2 linked regions of the Variovorax paradoxus genome follow. The protein of the gene in region 1 binds, or shares a complex with, the protein of each later gene. Links are inferred from orthologs where the notes say so. Each region holds a gene or a part of one and is shown in the gene's direction. Other genes may lie near its edges.

Region 1 (7,204 bases):
GATCAGCGGATTGAACATGCGCGCAAGAAACTCGAAGCGGCCGATCGCAAAGCCCGCCGGAATGCCGACTGCCGCCGCAAGGCCGAAGCCCAGCGCCACGCGCTGCAGCGACGAGAGCACGTTCCAGCCCACGCCCTGGTCGTTGGGCCCCTTGCTGTAGAACGGATCGCTGAACACCGTGAGCGCCTGCTGCCAGGTGGCCAGCGGCGACGGAAAGCCGGTGGTGCTCTTCATCGCGACCAGTTCCCAGACCAGCACCAGCAGGCCGAAGCCCACGAGCGGCGGCAACACGCGCATCCAGAAGGCGCGCAGGTCGATGGGCAAACGCGGCTTTTTCTCCCTCTCCACTCTGGGGAGAGGGTTGGGGTGAGGGGTGGCCTCGGCGCGGGGCACACCCTCACCCCGACCCTCTCCCGCACGCGGGAGAGGGAGAGATGCGTCCATCGGCGAATGAAATACAGCGCTGACCATGGTGTGTTTCTCCTCAGGTATCAGACATGCAACTTGAACGAATCGGCGTACTTCTTCGGGTCCTTGCCGTCCCACACCGTGCCGTCGAACAGCTTGCTGGTGCGCAGCAGATCCTTGGGCACGGGCGTCTGCGTGGCGGCGGCGGCCTGCTTGTAGATGTCGATGCGGTTGATCTCGGTGGCCACCTTCAGGTAGTCGGGGTGCTCCTTCAGCAGGCCCCAGCGCTTGTGCTGCGTGAGGAACCACATGCCGTCCGACAGGTAGGGGAAGGTCACGGCGCCGCCGTTGTAGAACTTCATGTGGTTGGGGTCGTCCCAGCTCTTGCCCAGGCCGTTGGTGTAGCGGCCGAGGATGCGCTGGTTGATCGCGTCCACGCTGGTGTTGACGTAGCTCTTGTCGGCGATGGTCTCGGCCATCTTGTTCTTGTTCTGCAGGCCGGTGTCGATCCACTTGCCGGCCTCGATGATGGCCGCGGTTACGGCGCGCGCGGTGTTGGGGTACTTCTTGACGAAGTCGGCCGTGGTGCCCAGCACCTTCTCGGGGTGGTCCTTCCAGATGTCCTGGGTGGTGATGCCGGTCACGCCGATGCCGTCCATGATGGCGCGCTGGCCCCAGGGCTCACCCACGCAGTAGCCGTCCATGTTGCCCACGCGCATGTTGGCGACCATCTGCGGCGGCGGCACGGTGATGTTCTTGACGTCCTTGAACGGATCGATGCCGGCCGAGGCGAGCCAGTAGTACAACCACATGGCGTGCGTGCCGGTGGGGAAGGTGTGGGCGAAGGTGTATTCGCGCTTCTCGCTGGCAATGAGCTTGGCGAGCGATGCGGCATCGACCGCGCCCTTGTCGGCCAGTTTCTTCGAGAGCGTGATCGCCTGGCCGTTGTTGTTGAGCGTCATGAGCACGGCCATGTCTTTCTTTGCGCCGCTCACGCCCAGGTGCACGCCGTAGACCAGGCCGTAGAGCACGTGCGCCATGTCGAGTTCGCCGTTCACGAGCTTGTCGCGCACGCCGGCCCAACTGGCTTCCTTGCTGGGCACGATCTTCACGCCGTACTTCTTGTCGATGCCCAGCACCGAGGCCATCACCACGCTGGCGCAGTCGGTCAGCGGGATGAAGCCGATCTTCACTTCCTCCTTCTCGGGCTTGTCCGAGCCCTGGGCCCAGACGGCGGCGCGCAGCGCGGGATCGATGGCCACGGCGCCAATGGCGGCGGCTTGCAGTACGCGGCGGCGGCTGAGGCGGGTTTTCAGCGGGTCGGTCATGTGGCGGGCTCCGGTGAGTGAAGGAAGAACGAACAAAAGCAAAACAAAAAAGGCGTCCGCACCGCGCAGGGGCTGCTCGAAAACGAGCCCTTGCGGGATGGGGACGCCTTTGTCCGGTTTCGGTGGACAACACCCGCCGTTGGGTGCCGCCTGCCTGGGACCCATAGGTCCATGTACTACTTCAGCAAACTGTGTGCCAGCTTTTCTGGCTATCGATTGCTATCAAATCGGCAGCATGAGAGCAGTTGTCTGCGTATGCGAAAGAGCCGCGAGGCGGAAATCCGGATTCACGCACGGTTGTTGTGCACTGCACCAATCCGAACTTGTTTCGCGCGGCCTTCAGCGCCGGGGTGCAGCATCGAGCGGCAGGTAGTCGGCCATGGCGAGCATCGATTCGGCCACGTCGACCAGGCGGCGCTTCTGGTTCATGGCCGTCTGCAGCAGCATCTTGTGCGCCTCGTTCTCGCTCATGCGGCGGTGCGCCATCAAGAGGCCCTTGGCGCGTTCGACCAGCTTGCGCTCGTTGAGGGAGGCGCGCACGGTTTCAAGTTCGTCGCCCATGGCCTGCAGCCGGCGCGACTGCTCCTGGACCATGTCGAGCACCGAGCGTTCGAGGTGGCGGCCGTACTGGGCGGGCTCCGTGGCCTGGGTGCCGGCGTCGTCGAAGAACGCCGCGCCCTCGGGCTGCGGCAGAAGGGTGCCGAGCACCTGCTGGTATCGCAGCAGCTCGCTGCGCGCCTGTGCAGTCTTGCGGGCGCAGAGCTCGCGCAGGTCGGCGGCCAGCCGGTCTTCGACGGTTTTCATGGCATCGATGCGGCGCGTGCACCAGTCGAACCAGGCCTGGCTCAGCCGCGGATCGGGAACGGAGGACACGGCCGCCTGGGCCGAGGTCACGCTCATGCGGCGCTGGCGCTCGATCTCGGCCATGACGGCGTCGGACTGGCCTTGATGCCACAGCACCAGCACGCCGCTGCTTGAAAAATCGGTAAAGACCTGGAAGCAGCGCTCCTGCAGTTCGATGAGATGCAGCCATTGCTGGCGCTGCGCTTCGTCGCTGCGTCCCAGCGCCAGCGAGGCGGCGCCGAAGGCGCGTTCCTGTCCGGCAAATTCCTTGCCCTGCATGAAGTTGAACATCGCCACCAGAAGACGGGAGATTTCGGGGTCGGTGGCGCCATCGGCCGCCTCGAACACCACCGCCAGCAGGCCGGCAACGAGTTTTACGAAGGCGGCAGTGGCCTGAGCGGGCGTCAGCTCGAGCGCGCCGATGCGGCGGCGCAGGGCAGGCAGGCCGTCCAGCCCGGGAAGCACCCAGGCAATGCGGCTGAAGAGGCGGGCGCTGTTGCCTGCGGTGGCGCCGGGGCGCGCTTCGGTCTCGAGCTGGTCGAACCCGGCGCGCACCTCCTGCTCGAGCGCCAGGCACTCTGCGATCTGCGGGTCGCGCTGCTCGGCGAAGCGGCCGCCGCGCGAGGCGAGAAACACATTGGACATGCCGCGCTCCCGCTGCAGCGCGTGGACGAGCCGCGCGATCAGGCCGACCAGTTCGCTGGTGCGCGCGAGCTGGTCGAGCTCGTCGATTTCGCACCTTCTGGCGGCGATCAGGAAATTCAGTCCGGATTTCATGGTGGGGAGGGGAAGCAAAGCGCTTGCTGCAACATCCGTGCCGCACGGGCATTCTTCGCCGCCTACACTCCCGGGCATGCTTCTCCTGGGAATCGAATCATCCTGCGACGAAACCGGCGTGGCGCTGGTGGAAACGCATGGCAACGCGCTGCCGCTGCTGCGTTCGCACGCGCTGCACAGCCAGATCGCCATGCATCAGGCCTATGGCGGCGTGGTGCCCGAGCTGGCCAGCCGCGACCACATCCGCCGCGTGCTGCCGCTGACCGAAGCCGTGATGGCCGAGGCGGGGCGTTCGCTGGCCGAGATCGATGTGGTCGCCTACACGCGCGGCCCGGGCCTGGCGGGTGCCTTGCTCGTGGGCGCCGGCGTGGCCTGCGCACTGGGCGCCGCGCTGGGCAAGCCGGTGCTCGGGGTGCATCACCTCGAAGGGCACCTGCTGTCGCCTTTCCTGAGCGCAGATTCGCCGGAGTTTCCGTTCGTGGCGCTGCTGGTGTCAGGCGGCCATACGCAGCTGATGCGGGTCGATGGCGTCGGTCACTACCAACTCCTGGGCGAAACCATCGACGATGCGGCCGGCGAAGCCTTCGACAAGAGCGCCAAGCTCATGGGCCTGCCCTATCCGGGCGGCCCCTGGCTGGCCAAGCTGGCGGAAGCGGGCGATGCCGCGGCGTTCAAGCTGCCGCGGCCGCTGCTGCACAGCGGCGACCTGGATTTTTCGTTCGCCGGCCTGAAGACCGCGGTGCTCACGCAGGCCAAGAAGCTCGGCGCCGGACTCGAGGCGAACAAGGCCGACCTGGCCGCGTCCACGCAGGCGGCGATCGTCGAGGTGCTGCTGAAGAAGTCGCTGGCCGCGCTCGAGCAGACGGGCCTCCAGCGGCTGGTGGTGGCCGGCGGGGTGGGTGCGAACCGAAGCCTGCGAGAGCAGTTGAACGCCGCCTGCGCCCGGCGCGGCGTGCGGGTGCACTATCCGGAACTGCACCTGTGCACCGACAACGGCGCCATGATTGCCATGGCGGCCGCCATGCGGCTGCAGTCGGGCCTGGCGCAGGCCAGCGAGCGCTATGCCTTCGACGTCAAGCCGCGATGGCCCATGGCTTCGCTGATGGTGCCGTCCGAGGCGCTGCGGCCGGTGCCCGCGTAGCCGCCGGGCGTGGCCGGCCGAGCGACGGCAGCGGCAGCACGTCGAGCACGTTGCGCCAGAGCTGGCGCCACTGCGGCCAGTCGTGGCCGCCCTCGGTCGTGAAGACGCGGCCTTCGGGCAGGGCGTCCGCCAGCAGCTTGTGATTGCTGGCAAAGCGGTCGCTGAGGCCGAACCCGAGATAGAGCTGGGGCAGGCTCTGGGACTTGTGCGGCTCCAGGTACTGCTGGAACCAGGGCCACAGCTTGCGGTCGACTTCCTCGTCGGGCAGGGGGCCGGCCGGCGCCTGCCAGGTTCGCAGGCCGCCGGCTTTCAGGATCTCGGCACCCAGGACGCGCCGCCCCAGATAGGGCGCCAGCGCGACGATGCCGTCGACCGAGCCCGGCCGCGACAGTTCATGGACCAGCGCGCCGAAGCCGCCAATGGAAATCCCGACCAGCCAAATCGACTTGTAGCCCTTGGCGCGCTGCGGCTCGATGACGTCGGCATGCAGGCGCTCGCTGAGCGTCTGGTCGTAATAGTAGGAAACGTCGGCATCCACCAGCAGCGAGTCGGCCGCCAGGTGGCGTTCGCGCACGGCGCTGATGAAGCCTTCGCGCTCGAACTCGTCGGGTTTCAGGTAGGCGCCCGGCAGGAAGACCAAGAGCGTATCGGACCGTTCATTGTCTTTGGCTGACTTGAGGTGCGTGATCATGGCGTGCCTTGAGGGGCACCCGAATCCGCACCGTCATGGATTCGGTGCGTCTGTCGAAACGCCCACGAAGAAAGGAAAATGTGAATACGTCACATGATGTGACGTTATTCGCTGTCGTATTGTGATTAGGGAGCGTCTTCAAAGTCAAAAACAATACATAACGACACTTTCCTCTTGTGGGCTTTGCAGGCTCAGTTGATCGGCAGCTGCGCAACCTGGCTGACCGGCACCTGCTTGCCCAGCTTCAGCGTCAGCACGCCGTTCTCGAGCCTGGCCTCGCTCGAAGCCACGTCGATGTCCAGCGGCAGTTCGTAGGCCGCCTTGAACTGGCGCCTGGCTTCCGCCTTGCTGTCGATGCGCACCACGGCGCCCTCGATGCCGATGGCCAGGTCTTCGCGCGAGAGGCCCGGCACGTCGATGGAAAGCGTCCAGCTCTTGTCGTCCTGCTCGACGAGCGGCGAGGGGCGCGTTCCGGCGAAGGCGTCGTTGACGAAGCGCTCGAAGGCGCGGTCGTACGAACGGGGTGCAAAGCGGGCGGTGCGAAGGGTCGGTGCGAAAAACATGTGAGAACTCCTGAATGAACACAATGGGGACAAGGAATGTGTGTCCCTTACACTGCGCGGCCATTCAATCCTGAGTGCCGCTTGACACCTCATCTAGGCACAGCGGCATCCGTTTCAAGACAATGACCCCCCCCTTTATTTGGCGTCGCAAGGCCTTGAAATTTGCGGCGCTGGCGCTATGCGCGGCCCCCTTCGCAGCGCCGGCGCAGACACCGCCCGTGCCCATCCGTCTCGCGCTGATCGAAAGCATGAGCGGGCCGTTCGCCAATACCGGCGAGGCGGTGTTTCGCAATCTGCTGTGGGCCGTGGAACGCGTGAATGCGCGCGGCGGCGTCAAGCTGCCGGGCGGAGCGCGGCCGCTGCAGCTCGACCGCTACGACAGCAAGGGTCAGAACGAAGAAGCGCTGTCGGCGCTGCGCGCGGCCATGGACGACGGCGCGCGCATCGTGCTGCAGGGCAATTCGTCGGCCACCGCCGCGGCACTGGTCGATGCCATCGAGAAGAACAACGAGCGCGATCCCGCGCGGCGCGTGATCTTCCTCAACTACGCGGCGGTCGATCCGGCGCTGACCAACGAGCGCTGCAGCTTCTGGCACTTCCGCTTCGACGCGCATGCCGACATGCGCGTGGCCGCGCTCATGGAAGTGGTGAAGGACGATGCGGCCATCAAGCGCGCCTACCTCATCGGGCAGGACTACAGCTTCGGGCAGGCGGTGCTGCGCGAATCGAAGCGCCAGCTCGGCGTGCAGCGGCCTGACGTGGAGATCGTCGCGGAGGAGCTCCATCCGATGGGCAAGGTGAAGGACTTCGCGCCCTATGCCAGCAAGATCATCGCGAGCGGTGCGCAAGCGGTGTTCACCGGCAACTGGGGCAACGACCTCACGCTGCTCGTGAAGGCTGCGCGCGAGGCCGGCTTCAATGGCAGCTTCTATACCTTCTACGGCAACGCGCTGGGCGCGCCCGCGGCCATCGGCGACGCCGGCATCGGCCGCGTGATCGCGGTGGCCGACTGGCTGCCCAACGTGCAGACCGCGCAGTCCGAGGCCTTCTACCGCGCCTTCCGCACGCGCTTTCCCAAACCCGCCGACGACTATGTGCACATGCGCATGCAGCTGCTCGTGGAGTCGCTCGCGCAATCGATAGCACGCGCAGGAAACGTCGACGCGGTGGCCGTGGCGCGCGCGCTCGAGCAGGCCGACGTGAGCCTCTACGGACAGCGCGGCCGCATGCGCGCGGCGGACCATCAGTTCCAGCAGCAGCTGGTGGTCGGCGTGATGGACAAGCAGGGCAGGCCGGGCGTGCAGTTCGATGTCGAAGGATCGGGCTACGGCTTTCGCGTGATCAAGACCATCGCGGCCGAACGCGCCGAACTGCCGACCACCTGCAAGATGAAAAGAATCTAGGAAACCCACATATGCGTGAAGCCATCCACAACCTCGAAGCCTCCAAGATC
Region 2 (7,236 bases), 2.3 Mb from region 1 along the record:
CCGGCTTGAGCCCCGCCGGCACCCGGCCGTCGCGCATCTGGCCGCCGACGCGGCCGCCCATCTCGGCCCACATGCCGCCGATGGCGCGCAGGCCGTAGGTGCGCGGATCGGCATAGGCCACGGCCCAGCTCTTCTCGCCGCAGGCGGCCGGCAGGGCGCCCAGGAAGCGGATGCGGTTCGGGTCGCTGAAGTCGGGCTTGAGCGCCGCGCGCCAGTCGCCGCATTCGCCGGGCGCGAGCGCCACCGTGGGCTGCATCGACACGCTGGCGAGCGGCGGCTCGTAGCTCACGCGCGCCTGCTGGCCGCCGCGCTCGGGCGTGAAGATCATGTTGACCGACTTGAAGTTGACCAGCAGCGCGTCGGGTGAGGCGTTGTAGGGCCGCAGCGGTTCGCCGTCGAAGGCGGCCGGGTCGTTCTCGATCGTGTTGTCGAAGGCGCTGCGGTCGAGCACGATGTCGCCGCTCACGGTGGTGATGCCCAGGCCCTGCACGCGCCGCAGCAGCAGCCAGGCGCGCTCCAGCACCAGCTTGGGATCGCCTTGGCCCTTGATGTAGAGGTTGCCGTTGAGCACGCCGTTGCTCACCGTGCCGTCGGCATAGACCGGTGTGCTCCAGCTGAAGGCCGGACCGAGCAGGTCGAGCGCGGCGTAGGTGGTGACCAGCTTCATGATCGACGCCGGGTTCACCGGCACCTGCGTGCGCCAGGCCAGGCGCGGCGGGCGCAGGCCGTCGGCATCGGCCACCAGCATCGTCACCGCGTCGCGCGGCACCTTGGCGCGCGCGAGGGCGGCCTCCACTTCGCCTGGAAAGGCCTGCTGTGCAAGGGCGCCCGGAACGGCCAGGGCGGTGAAGGAGAGCGCGCAGGCGGTGCGCAGGAAGGAGAGACGACGAAGAAGACGCATCGTGCCGATTATCTCGGCGGAAAAACATGCAGTTGCGCGTGATACAGCAGCATCACCGTCTTGGCGTCGGCGATGCGCCCGTCCGCCACCATGGCCAGCGCCTCGTCGATGCCGAGTTCGAGCACCTCGATGTCCTCGCCCTCCTCGGCCAAGCCGCCGCCGTCGCCGATGCGCATCGAAGGCTCGTATTCGGCGATGAAGAAGTGCAGCTTCTCGGTCACCGAGCCCGGGCTCATGAAGGCTTCGAGCACCTTCTGCACCGCGCCCAGGCGATAGCCGAGTTCTTCTTCCACCTCGGCGCGGATGCGATCCTCAGGCGCTGCGTTGTCCAGCAAGCCGGCCGCCGCCTCGATCAGCAGGTCGTCATGGCCGTTGACGAGGGCCGGATAGCGGAACTGCCGCGTCAGCAGCACCGTACGCTGCGCGAGGTTGTATGGGAGCAGCGTGGCGCCGTTGCCGCGGTCGTAGGTCTCGCGGTGCATGCGCTGCCACTGGCCGTCGTTGCGCCGCCAGTCGAAGGCGGTGGTCTTGAGCGTGTACCAGTTGTCGGAAAGCAGGGTGACTTCGTGCACCCGGACGCGGTCGTGGAGGGTCGTCATGGCGCGCAGCTTAGGCGCAAATTCGTGCAGAAACAAGAAAATTCGTGCAATCGGCAGTCCTGCCCGCTACCATCGCCCGATGCTCACCCGCCAGCGCAAGCAACACATCCTCTCGGTCCTGCAGCGCGACGGCAACGTCGTTGCCAAGTCGCTCAGCGAGGAGCTGGCGTTGTCGGAAGACACCATCCGGCGCGACCTGCGCGAACTGGCCGCCGAGGGGCTGCTGCAGCGCGTGCACGGCGGCGCGCTGCCGGTCGCCCCGGCCGAAGCCGACTTCGCGGGCCGCCTGCAGCTCGCGACCGCGGAAAAAGTGGCCATCGGCCGCGCCGCGGCGCGGCTGGTGCGGGCCGGGCAGGTGGTGTTCATCGACGGCGGCACCACGGCCGTGCAGATGGCGCGGCACCTGCCGGCCAGCCTGCGCGCCACCGTGGTGACGCACAGCCCGCCGGTAGCGGTCGAGCTGGCGGGCCATGCCGGCATCGAGGTGGTGCTGATCGGCGGGCGCCTCTTCAGGCATTCGATGGTGGCGGTGGGCGCCGCGGCCGTGGACGCCATTTCGCGCGTCCACGCCGACACCTGCTTCCTGGGCGTGACCGGCGTGCATGCCGAGGCCGGGCTGACCACCGGCGACGTCGAGGAGGCCGCGATCAAGCGTGCGCTCATGGCGGCCGCGGCCGAGACGGTGGTGCTGGCCTCGTCGGAAAAGATCGGCGCGGCTTCGGCCTGGGTCATCCACCCCGTCTCGGCCGCCACCAGCCTCTTGGTGTCGCCGGAAGCGCCCGCCGCCGCATTGGCGCCGCTGCGCAAGGCCGGGCTTGCCATCCTGCGCAGCGACGGCGGCTGACGCCCGCATGCGCCCGGCGATTCGCCCCAGGCCGGCGCGGCCGCGGCCTGCCCTGGATAATCGAGGAATGCCCGCCATGCCCCGTTTCTCGCCCCGCACGCTCGGCATCGGTGCGGCCGTGGTTACCGTGCTGGTCTGGACCGCCTTCATCGTGATCGCCCGGGCCTCGGCCGCGCGCTCGCTCACCCCGTTCGACCTGGCGCTGGCGCGCATTGGCGGTGCCAGCCTGGTGCTGGTGCCCTGGGGCGTCTGGATGGTCATGAAGGGCCGGCGGCAGAAGGACGGCACCGCGTCGTCGCTGTTCGGCCTGTCGCCGCTGTCGCTGCGGGTCACGGCCAGCGCCGGGATCTTCGGCGGCGTGGCCTATGCCCTGCTGGCCTACAGCGGCTTCTTCTTCGCGCCCGCGGGCCACGCCGCGGTGCTGATGCCCGGCAGTCTGCCGCTGTGGACCACGCTGCTGGCCGCCCTGGTGCTGCGCGACCGCATCACGCCGGGCCGCGCCTTCGGCCTCGTGCTGATCGTGGCCGGCGATCTGGTGGTCGGCGGGCGCAGCCTGCTGCATGCCTTCGAGGGCGGCGAGGTCTGGAAGGGCGACCTGCTCTTCATGGCCGCGGCCTTCTGCTGGGCCTGCTACAGCGTGGTGGCGCGCCGCCACGGGCTCGACGCCGTGCGCGCGACCATCGCCATCACCGTGTTCGCGCTGCTGGCCTACGTGCCGGTCTACAGCCTGCTGGTGGCGGGCGGCGCGGTCGTGAGCCGCATCGGCTCCGCGCCGTGGGGCGAGGTGGCGTTCCAGATGCTGTTCCAGGGCGTCGGCTCGGTCGTCGTCTCGGGTATTACCTTCACAAAGATGATCCAGTACTTCGGGCCGGTGCGCAGCACCATGATCACGGCGCTCGTGCCCGGCCTCTCGGCCTTCGGCGCGGTGATCTGGCTCGGCGAGCCGCTGCACTGGAGCCTGTCGGCCGGCCTGCTGCTGGTGACTGCCGGCATCCTGTTCGGCGTACAGAAAACATCGGCCGGTGGGCGCGCGGCTGCGCGGCCCGCGATGCCGGCCACCGCCACGGGGCGCCGCGATGGCTAAGCTCCTGGCTTTCGACACCAGCACCGAGCACCTGTCGGTGGCGGTGCGCCACGGCGAGCGCCTGTTCACGCACAGCGGGGCCGGCGGCGCGCAGGCGTCGAGCACGCTGATCCCGCTCATCCTGCAACTGCTGGCCGAGGCCGGGCTCGCACTGGCCGCGCTCGACGCCATCGCCTTCGGCCGCGGGCCGGGTTCCTTCACGGGCCTGCGCACCGCCTGCTCGGTGGCGCAGGGCCTGGCTTTCGGCGCCGGCGTGCCGCTGCTGCCGGTCGACACGCTGCTGGCCGTGGCCGAGGAGGCGCGCCACGCCTTCGGCGCACGCCAGGTGGTGGCGGTGCTCGACGCGCGCATGGACCAGCTCTATGCCGCGCGCTACGACTTCGATGCCGGCGGCGCGCTGGGCGGCACCGGCGACGAGCCGCTGCTGCTCGCGCCCGAAGCGCTGGAAGTGCCCGCCGGCTGGTCGCTGGCCGGCAATGCCTTTGCCGCTTACGGCCCGCGCCTGGCATCGGCCACGGCGCGCCACGAAGTGCTGCCGACGGCCACCGCCATGCTCCGGCTGGCGCCCGCGCTGCTGGCCGCGGGGCGCACGGTGGATGCGGCGCATGCCTGGCCGCTCTATGTTCGCGATAAAGTGGCGCAAACCACCGACGAGCGCGCCGCCATCAAGGCCGCCGCCCTGGCGGTTCCGCCTGTTGCCAGCAACCCATGAGCGCCGTCCTTCAGCCCGTCGAAGCCCGCCTCGAACCGCTCACCGTCGAGCGGCTCGACGCTGTCTGCGCGGTCGAGCAGACGGCCTACAGCCATCCGTGGACGCGGGCCAACTTCATCGATTCGATGGCGGTCGGCTACCACTGCCAATGCCTGCTGGCCCCGGTTGCCAGGCCGGACCTGGCGACGCCGCTCACCAGCCTCGGCGAAACGCTGATCGGCTACTTCGTCGCCATGAAGGGCGTGGAGGAGGTGCACCTGCTCAACATCACCGTGGCGCCGGTTTTCCAGCGCCAGGGATGGGCGCCGCTGATGCTCGAGGCGCTGACCGGCTGGTCGCGCGCGCAGGGTGCGCAGTGGCTCTGGCTCGAGGTGCGCCAGAGCAACCGGCGTGCGCTCGACATCTACATGCGCCAGGGCTTCCGCAGCGTCGGCGTGCGCAAGGGCTACTACCCGGCCCATGAAGGCAAGCGTGAAGACGCGGTCGTCATGAGCCTGCGATTGAATGAATCAGGCTCTGCCTGGGGAGCCTTGCGATGAACGCGGTACAGACACTGAAGCTCGACGCCCGCCGGCGCGCGATGCTCGACGAGATGGGCGTGAAGGTCTGGTGGCCGATGCCCGAAGTTGCCGAAGCCGCACCCGTGGCCGCGGAAATGGCTGCGGTCGCCGCGCCGCCGCCATCGGCTCGCGAGCAATCCGTGGACGAAGCGCCGGTCGCTGTGCCTGCCCCGGCCGCCAGGCCCGTTGCAGCACCGGCCCCGGCGGCACGCCCCGCGCCCGCGCTGCTCGCGCAGGGCGCTGCCGTGCTGGTCGACGCGCCTCGCCGCCTCTACGCCGAGGCCGCAGCCGAAGCGGCGCAAGGCGGCTGGCTCGTGGTGGCCGACATGCCGCCCGAAGCCGACGGCCGCCACGGCGAGCCCTTTGCGGGCGATGCCGGCAAGCTGCTCGACAACATGCTGCGCGCCCTCGGGCTGCACGACGGCAGGACGCCGGTGCACCTGATGCGCACGCACCGCGGCGTGGGCGCCGGCCAGCCCGGCAGTCCGCGTCCCATGGACGAGGCTTTCGGGGAACATGCCGCCGCGCTGGCGCCGAGCCTGGTGCTCGCCATGGGTCCGCTGGCCGCCCAGAGCCTGATGCAAAGCACCGATCCGCTCGGCAAGCTGCGCGGCCGCGCGGTGCCGCTGCCTTCGGCCAATGGGGTGCCGGTGGTGGCCACCTACCACCCGGCCTACCTGCTGCGGAACCCGGCCGACAAGGCCCGCGCCTGGGCCGACCTGTGCCTGGCCGCAGAACAAGGCTGACCCCCAGTCTTCGCGCACTTCGTGTCGCTGCGCCAACCCCCTTCCAGGGGGCAACACCAGCGGCCCGGCAAAGCCGGTTCCGCGGTGTTTCACGAATGGGCCGGGGAGCCTTTAGCGGCATCCTTAAAATCGACCCATGACTTTCCTCGACAAGCTGGCCACTGCACAGCAAAAAAACGGTTCGTTGCTCTGCGTGGGGCTCGATCCGGAGCCAGCCAAGTTCCCGGGGCAGCTCAAGGGCGACGCCAGCCGCATCTATGACTTCTGCGCGCGCATCGTCGACGCGACGGCCGGCCTGGTCATCGCCTTCAAGCCGCAGATCGCCTATTTCGCGGCCCACCGCGCCGAAGCCCAGCTCGAACAACTGATGGAGCACATGCGCCGCAACGCGCCCGATGTGCCCGTGATCCTGGACGCCAAGCGCGGCGACATCGGCTCCACGGCCGAGCAGTACGCCATCGAGGCTTTCGAACGCTACGGCGCCGACGCGGTGACCCTGTCGCCCTTCATGGGCTTCGACTCGGTGGCGCCCTACCTCAGGCACCAGGGCAAGGGCGCCTTCCTGCTGTGCCGCACCAGCAACCCCGGCGGCTCCGACCTGCAGGGCCAGCGCCTGGCGGACATCGAGGGCCAGCCCTTTCTCTATGAGCATGTGGCCAAGCTGGCGCAGGGCCCATGGAACCTCAACGGGCAGCTCGGCCTCGTGGTGGGTGCGACCTACCCGGCGGAAATCGAGCGCGTGCGCGAACTCGCGCCGACGGTGCCGCTGCTGATTCCGGGCGTCGGTGCCCAGGGCGGCGATGCGGTGGCCACGGTGCGCGCCGGCTGGCGCGCCGATGCGCCGATCATCGTGAACTCGTCCCGCGCCATCATCTACGCCTCCTCGGGCGACGACTTTGCCGAGGCGGCCCAAAAGGCCGCGCGCACCACGCGCGACGCACTAGAGGCCGCGAAATAAGGCTCGCCCCCAGGCTCCGCGCACTTCGTGTCGCTTCTCCAACCCCCTACCGGGGGCAACACCAGAGGCCCGGCAAAGCCGGTTCCTCGGTGTTCCTGGGGTGGCCGGCTGTCTGGCCTCAAGCTCTGCGCAGGCGCGTGAAAGCTTCGAACTCCCAGTTGCGCATGCCCAGCAGCAGCGTGTAGCCCTCGCGGTCCTTCGCGGCCAGCTTCTGGTCGGTCTGGTGCTGCTGCGCAAAGTCCTGCGCCACGCGCTGCAGGCGTTCGAGGAAGGCAGGCGCGAGCGAGCGGCTGATCTGGCCGTGCACCAGCAGCAGCCCCTCGGCCGGGCCATCGAAGCCGCCCGCGTAGTAGTCGAGCACCACGTTCTCGCGGAAGAACTCCATCACCGGGCCGTGCGGCCGCCAGCGAAAGGTCTTGGCCAGCTTCAGCCGGTAGCGGTTGAGCGGGCGCAGCTCGATGATGCCGATGCGGTCCAGCTGCGCCAGGCAGCCGATGCACTCGGCCTCGCTGATCCGGTAGGCCGCCACGATCTGCTCCAGCGTCCACTGGCTCAGCACGCTGATGGCCACGAGAAGCAGCTTCTTGTCCTTGACCACCGCCTTCTCCTGCTCGTGCGTGAGCTCCTTCAGCAGCGGCTGAGCGTCGGCCACGCGGCGCGCCAGCTCGGCGAAGTCGATCTTGAGCGCACGGCAGATCGCGTCGACGCGCGACAGCGGCATGTCGCTCTTGGCCAGCATGCGCTTCACGCTGGATTCGGCCATGTCGAGCGAGCGCGCCAGGTCGGCGTAGGTCATGCGGGCGCTCTTGAGTTCGTTCTTGAGGGCTTGGAC

The links. Proteins that work in one complex are often made in the same cells at the same time.
Region 2: the proteins of tsaD (region 1) and tsaB are in contact, whole or in part, in a solved structure (PDB 4WQ4), measured with the Escherichia coli proteins. The link is inferred for Variovorax paradoxus from one-to-one orthologs.

The regions. Positions count from the first base shown.
Region 1 is NZ_JAUSXL010000002.1:3,878,756-3,885,959, forward strand. What follows is about bases 2,529-5,464. They hold tsaD (tRNA (adenosine(37)-N6)-threonylcarbamoyltransferase complex transferase subunit TsaD), read left to right. Parts: upstream 2,529-3,432; coding sequence 3,433-4,497; downstream 4,498-5,464. Other genes in these bases: QFZ47_RS21930 (nitrate regulatory protein), read right to left, coding at 2,529-3,356; QFZ47_RS21940 (alpha/beta hydrolase-fold protein), read right to left, coding at 4,430-5,188; QFZ47_RS21945 (Hsp20/alpha crystallin family protein), read right to left, coding at 5,380-5,464. In the rest of the region: ntrB (nitrate ABC transporter permease), read right to left, coding at 1-471; QFZ47_RS21925 (CmpA/NrtA family ABC transporter substrate-binding protein), read right to left, coding at 492-1,736; more of QFZ47_RS21930, read right to left, coding at 2,076-2,528; more of QFZ47_RS21945, read right to left, coding at 5,465-5,751; QFZ47_RS21950 (branched-chain amino acid ABC transporter substrate-binding protein), read left to right, coding at 5,874-7,154; QFZ47_RS21955 (pyridoxal phosphate-dependent aminotransferase), read left to right, coding at 7,166-7,204.
Region 2 is NZ_JAUSXL010000002.1:1,617,039-1,624,274, reverse strand. The notes cover bases 2,313-5,280. They hold tsaB (tRNA (adenosine(37)-N6)-threonylcarbamoyltransferase complex dimerization subunit type 1 TsaB), read left to right. Parts: upstream 2,313-3,420; coding sequence 3,421-4,140; downstream 4,141-5,280. Other genes in these bases: QFZ47_RS11440 (uracil-DNA glycosylase), read left to right, coding at 4,676-5,280; rimI (ribosomal protein S18-alanine N-acetyltransferase), read left to right, coding at 4,137-4,679; QFZ47_RS11455 (DMT family transporter), read left to right, coding at 2,412-3,428; QFZ47_RS11460 (DeoR/GlpR family DNA-binding transcription regulator), read left to right, coding at 2,313-2,344. In the rest of the region: dacB (D-alanyl-D-alanine carboxypeptidase/D-alanyl-D-alanine endopeptidase), read right to left, coding at 1-901; QFZ47_RS11465 (NUDIX hydrolase), read right to left, coding at 910-1,500; more of QFZ47_RS11460, read left to right, coding at 1,580-2,312; more of QFZ47_RS11440, read left to right, coding at 5,281-5,446; pyrF (orotidine-5'-phosphate decarboxylase), read left to right, coding at 5,583-6,404; QFZ47_RS11430 (helix-turn-helix domain-containing protein), read right to left, coding at 6,523-7,236. UniProt on the Escherichia coli protein: Required for the formation of a threonylcarbamoyl group on adenosine at position 37 (t(6)A37) in tRNAs that read codons beginning with adenine.